DNA from 2 places in the Bacillus sp. LLTC93 genome. Region 1 is predicted to be linked to the other one. Evidence: predicted binding sites of a transcription regulator. Region 1 holds the regulator's gene; the other holds the start of a gene.
The links. The regulator Rex, encoded in region 1, represses fermentation and respiration genes when NADH is low (regulators of the CRP and FNR family bind a similar motif). The targets are predictions, from matches to a motif close to TTGTGAAATATTTCACAA.

Region 1 (3,167 bases):
AGACATGATTGACGACTTTGTCTAAGAAGTAGCGGTCATGGGAAACGATAAGAATAGCTCCTGTATAATTTTGCAAATACTGCTCAAGCCATGATAAGGTATCAATATCTAAATGGTTGGTCGGCTCATCCAGAATTAAGAGTTCTGGTTTCATTAATAAGAGCTTTCCAAGTGCTAGACGGGTTTTCTGGCCGCCGCTTAATGATTGGACGGTTGCCTCATCTTCAAAATGACTAAAGCCGAGACCATGAAGGATGGAACGGACATCTGCTTCATATTGATAGCCACCTTGATCTTTAAATTCCTGCTGCAGCCTGTCATAGGTTTTCATCAGGGAATCCAGCTCTGAACCTGTGGAAGAAGCCATTTTTTCCTCAATGGTTCTCATCTCTTGTTCCATCCCTTTTAAATGATCAAAAACCGATAATAATTCGTCTTTTAACGTACGTGTAGACGTCACATCGGTGTGCTGTGCTAAATAGCCGATTGATAGGTCTTTCGGTTTGATGATCTCACCTTGCTCGTAAGACATTTGACCGGCAATAATTTTTAAAAGCGTGGATTTGCCTGCGCCGTTACGACCAACAATGGCAATACGATCCTTTGCTTTGACTTCCAATTTTATATTCGTTAAAACGGTATCAGCGCCAAACGATTTGGACAGCTGATTCACTTGTAGAATCATCATGTAACTTCACCTCTGCTATAATATGTTAAGTGTAGCTTATCAGCAGTAAACCGGCAAATCTTACATACAATCACAACGGTCAAATGAAAGACAGATAGGAAAAAATAGTGTATGATTTGAGTGAGGGAGCGTTGAAAGATGAGTCAATTTAGCCACTTTAACGAACAAGGAAGAGCAAAGATGGTCGACATTAGTGACAAATCGTCTACAGTGAGAACCGCCGTTGCTGCTTCAAGCGTTCGTATGATAAAAGAAGTGTTTCATAAAATACAACAACATGAAATTGGAAAAGGGGATGTGCTGTCTGTCGCACAGGTTGCTGGCATTATGGCAGCAAAGCAAACGTCCAACATCATTCCAATGTGTCATCCGCTCGCACTAAAAGGCGTGGATATCTCCTTTGATTGGGAGGAAGACGGAAATGCGCACATTCTGAACATACAAGTACAGGTCAAAACAAAAGGAAGAACGGGTGTGGAGATGGAAGCGCTCACTTCTGCTTCAGTATGTGCACTGACCGTTTACGACATGTGTAAAGCGATCGATAAAGGCATGATCATCGGTCCCACCTATCTAGTTGAAAAGACAGGCGGGAAAAACGGTGATTTTCACAGAGCATCTGATATTTAAGTTGGAGGATCTTATATGAATATAGACCAGTCAAAAATTCCACAAGCGACAGCCAAACGTTTGCCGCTTTACTACCGTTTTTTAAAAAATCTGCATGCATCAGGAAAACAAAGGGTGTCATCGGCAGAGCTTAGTGATGCAGTCAAAGTGGATTCTGCCACCATTCGCCGAGATTTTTCGTATTTTGGTGCACTAGGGAAGAAAGGGTATGGCTATAATGTCGATTACCTCTTGACCTTCTTTAGAAAGACTCTTGACCAAGATGAAATGACCAATGTGATGCTCATCGGTGTCGGGAATTTAGGAACGGCTTTTTTACACTATAATTTCATAAAAAATAATAATACAAAAATTTCAATGGCTTTTGACGTCAATGAGAGTAAAATAGGAAGTGAGATAGGCGGCGTGCCTGTCTATGATTTGGATAAGCTTGAAGAGCATGTTCAAGAGGTAGGAGATATTCCTGTTGCGATTTTGACAGTACCTGCCGTAGCAGCTCAGTCCATTACAGATCGTTTGATTGCCCTTGGCATCAAAGGAATCCTTAACTTTACGCCGGCTCGATTGAATGTGCCGGAACACATTCGAATTCATCATATAGATTTGGCGGTTGAACTTCAGTCTCTTGTGTATTTCTTAAAGCATTACTCTGTTACGCAGGAGGATTGATGAAACGGGGTAAAGGGGGTGGAGCAAATGGGTCCGATCGGTCCTGGAAGTTTGGTTCTGATTGCGATTGTTGCGCTCATTATTTTTGGGCCGAAAAAGCTTCCTGAATTAGGAAGAGCAGCAGGAGATACATTACGTGAATTCAAAAATGCCACAAAAGGTTTAGCTGATGATCAGGAAGAAAAAAAGAAAAAAGAAGATCAGTAGAATAGGATGAGCTTCATGAATGTCAAAGATATGCCGCTTATGGAGCATATTGTGGAACTGCGAAAACGTTTAGTGATCATTGCGATGTTTTTTGTCACCTTTATGGTGGCAGGTTTTTTTCTCGCTAAGCCGGTCATTGTGTATTTGCAAAATACCGATGAAGCGGCAACACTGACACTGAACGCGTTTAAGCTCACAGACCCACTGTACGTGTTTATGCAGTTCGCATTTGTCATTGCTTTGGTTTTGACGTGTCCCGTTATTTTATATCAGCTTTGGGCGTTTGTGAGTCCTGGCTTATATGAAAAAGAAAGAAAGGTGACACTTGCTTACATTCCGATTGCACTGCTTTTATTTTTGAGCGGTGTGGCTTTCTCTTATTTTATTTTGTTTCCGTTTGTCGTCGATTTTATGATACGAATGTCGAATGATTTAAATGTAGAGCAAGTGATTGGGATTCATGAGTATTTTACATTTCTGATGCAGTTAACACTTCCATTTGGATTTTTGTTTCAGATGCCTGTCGTGTTGATGTTTCTCACAAGACTTGGCATCATTACACCAATGTTTTTATCGAAAATACGGAAGTATGCCTATTTTGTCCTCCTTGTCATTGCCGCACTCATTACACCGCCAGAGCTTGTTTCTCACCTCATGGTTACCTTGCCAATGCTCGTTTTGTATGAAGTGAGTATTGTCATTTCAAGAGTAACCTATCGCAAAATGCAGCAAACTGAGGAGAAAGAAAGTCATTATGTCTCATAAAAAAGCATCGTGATCCAATATGTGATCACGATGCTTTTTCTATTGTGAAAGGAATTGATTGATCGCATGAAAGAGGTGCTCATAATAGGCAGGTTCATGCGGGACAAAATCTTGAACATGGACTTCCCTGCTTTCCTCACGTCGTTCTCCGCTTGTATTCATTTCAAAGCCCTCGATTTGAATTCTTTCGCAAGTTCCTGTTAAAAGC
Region 2 (3,167 bases), on a different contig from region 1:
CAATTGGCATTCCGCGTAAAATACTGGTGAATAACACACCGAGCAAAAATGGCGGAAGCAGACTGCCAAAGAAGATGACCCAGTCCCATGTTTTGATCCAAGAGGCTTTCTCAACCTTCCCTCGGAATTCAAAGGCGACCCCCCGCCCAATGAGCGCTAATAGGAGAACCGTAAACGGAATATAGTATCCGCTGAACATCGTGGCATACCAATGAGGAAATGCAGCGAAAATAGCACCACCAGCTGTAATCAGCCAGACCTCATTCGCATCCCAGAAAGGACCAATCGTATTGATTAAAATGCGGCGCTCATGCCCATCCTTTCCAAGCAGCTGCATGGACATCCCTACACCAAAATCAAATCCCTCTAAGAAGAAAAAACCAACAAACAATACTGCGACAAGAATAAACCAAATCTCGTTAAGATATGCCATGATATGCGCCTCCATCAAATGGATCTGTAGACAGGTCCGTTTCATCCTTTTGATCTGTATTCTCTTCAGAATGTGCACCTTTTTTAATTTCTCGAATGAATAAGTAGGCAAGCAAGATGGCAAGAATCAGATAAATGGTCGTAAAGCTAATGACTGAGAATAACAGCATGCCATACGATACGTTCGGTGAAATCGATTGAGCCGTCGTCATCATACCAAAGACGGTCCACGGCTGACGCCCGATCTCCGTCATGATCCAGCCAGCTGAGTTCGCAATAAACGGGAACGCAATCATCCCTACCATGAAGCGTAAATACCATTTGTTCGTTTCAAGTTTCTTTTTAAAGCTCAAGTACAAGCCAATCATACTAGCAAAAATCATGAGCATGCCGGCACCGACCATGATTCTAAAGCTCCAGAATGTTGTTTTCACTGGTGGAATGTAGTCTCCCGGGCCAAACTTGGCTTCATATTCTTTTTGAAGTGTCAGCATACCTGGAACATCTCCACTAAACTTCGAATAAGCCAAGTAACTTAAAGCAAACGGAATATTGATTTCCGCAGAGTTTTCTTTTTTATCTGTGTCTATGTTAGCAAATAGCGTCCAAGCCGCTGGATCTCCACTATCCTTCCAAAGGGCTTCACTTGCTGCCATCTTCATCGGCTGTGATTTCATTAAATGCTTCGCTTGATCGTGTCCAGTGAATGCTACACCTAAACCAGCAATTAAACCAAGGATCATGGTAATCTGGAATGATTTTTTGAAAAAGGCGATTTCTTGTTTTTTGATCATTTTATAGGCACTAACTCCTGCAATAAAGAAAGCTGCCGTCGCAAGCGCACCAAACAGAACGTGCGGGAACTCAACCCAAAGCTGAGGATTCGTGACCAGTGCACCAAAATCATTCATTTCTGCACGGCCATTTTTCATGACAAATCCAACTGGTTCCTGCATAAATGAGTTGGCTACTAAAATCCAAAATGCTGAGAAAATCGTACCAATTGAAACAATCCAAATACACAATAAATGAATCTTCTTCGGCAGACGATCCCAGCCGAATATCCAAAGGCCAATAAATGTAGATTCAAGGAAAAAGGCCAAAAGCGCTTCAATGGCAAGCGGTGCACCAAAGACATCACCGACAAACCTTGAATAATCTGACCAGTTCATCCCAAACTGGAATTCCTGCAGAATCCCTGTCACCACACCTACTGCAAAGTTGAGTAAGAACAGGTGCCCCCAAAACTTCGCCATCTTTTTATAGATGTCTTTTTTCTTGACGACATAAAGGGTCTGCATCAATGCGACGATAAACACCAAACCTATAGACATAGGAACAAATATAAAATGAAATAATGTCGTTGAGGCAAATTGAAATCTTGCTAAAAACAGCTCACTCACAGCCTTACATCCTCCCTTACTTTCACATGCCGAATAATTCGAGATCTTTATGCTCACCATTTCACAAAAACTTCACTACTTGTTCAATAATTCACAATCAATAGCCTGTTTGAAATGGTTCACTCGGTGAAAATTTACTCTTGAATTTCATTCGGTTAGTTATTTATACCTGTACTTTACACCCATACGCTTCAAAAATAAAGTAAATTTTACCTAAAATTTGGATGGTATTGTGTCAGTTGTTTGAATACTTTGTCAAAAAAATGTGACGGAAAGAAAAAAACTGCAAAAAAAATAGCGCTGCACCTCGGCGGCAGCGCTGTAATGACATTTAGGCTTTTTTCTGTAAAGCAGGTCTTGTCACTTGAACTTCATAGTACGTAATTTTGTTTTTTAATAACCCTTCAGGTTTTGCTTTTCCATGAGCGTGCGCATCACCAAACGCCTGAGATTTTGTCCAGTTCACAAAGTCTTCCTTTCGGTTCCAGCGGGTATGAATGGTCACTTCATCGTAATCTGTTGTCTGCTGTGTGACCCATACTTCCATGCCTAAAAACCCTTCCATGAATTCTACTTGTCCCTGCTTGTTAAATCGTTTGACAAGATGCTCGGCACTGCCTTTTTCTACTCTTACTTGGTTGTTTACAATGATCATGTTCTTTTCATCTCCCTTTTGTTGTTGGATCGAAGCGATTGGGATGATGAGCGGATGCTCTCCATCCAAGTGAACCTCTGCATGAATCCCAAAGACCTCTTTGAAAAAGTCTTCTGTTAATACTTCTGTTGGTGACCCTATTTGGTGCACCTGACCACGCTTCATCGCAATGAGGCGGTCACAATATTTTGCTGCCTGCTGCAGATCATGAAGAACCATTAAAATGGTGATCCCATGCGTCTGATTCAGCTGTTTAAGCAGCTCTAATAATTCAAGTTGATGTGCAATATCTAAATAAGTTGTGGGCTCATCCAGAATAATGGTCTCTGTCTTCTGAGCAAGCGCCATCGCAATATACGCCTTTTGTCTTTCTCCGCCTGACAATGTATGCAGCATTCTGTTTTCATTACCGCGGGCATTCGTCACATCAAGCGCCCACTCAATCGCTTCATGATCTGTCTTCGAGCTCTTTTTCCAGATCGAGCGATGCGGACTGCGTCCAAGTGCGACCAGCTCACGTACTGTCATAGATGGGATGGCCGTTCTCGTCTGCATGAGAACAGCGATCTCCTTTGCAATCTCCTGCGCCGTCATCTCTTTTTGCGGTATATCGTGAATGTAAATCATGCCGCTTTCTATCGACGAGAGGCGTGCGGCCGCTTTGATAAAAGTCGACT

Region 2: a site for Rex is predicted at 1,915-1,932, ahead of C6W18_RS09310 (cytochrome ubiquinol oxidase subunit I). Genes of this name have one in related genera too.

What each region holds. Positions count from the first base shown of each region.
Region 1 covers NZ_PVME01000005.1:175,809-178,975, reverse strand. The annotation lists gene C6W18_RS16005 (ABC-F family ATP-binding cassette domain-containing protein) at 1-688, opposite strand, end outside; gene moaC (cyclic pyranopterin monophosphate synthase MoaC) at 827-1,318, shown strand; gene C6W18_RS15995 (redox-sensing transcriptional repressor Rex) at 1,334-1,987, shown strand; gene C6W18_RS15990 (twin-arginine translocase TatA/TatE family subunit) at 2,015-2,194, shown strand; gene tatC (twin-arginine translocase subunit TatC) at 2,201-2,959, shown strand; gene C6W18_RS15980 (NUDIX hydrolase) at 2,999-3,167, opposite strand, start outside.
Region 2 covers NZ_PVME01000002.1:797,978-801,144, forward strand. The annotation lists gene cydB (cytochrome d ubiquinol oxidase subunit II) at 1-433, opposite strand, end outside; gene C6W18_RS09310 (cytochrome ubiquinol oxidase subunit I) at 420-1,835, opposite strand; gene isdG (heme oxygenase) at 2,167-3,167, opposite strand, start outside.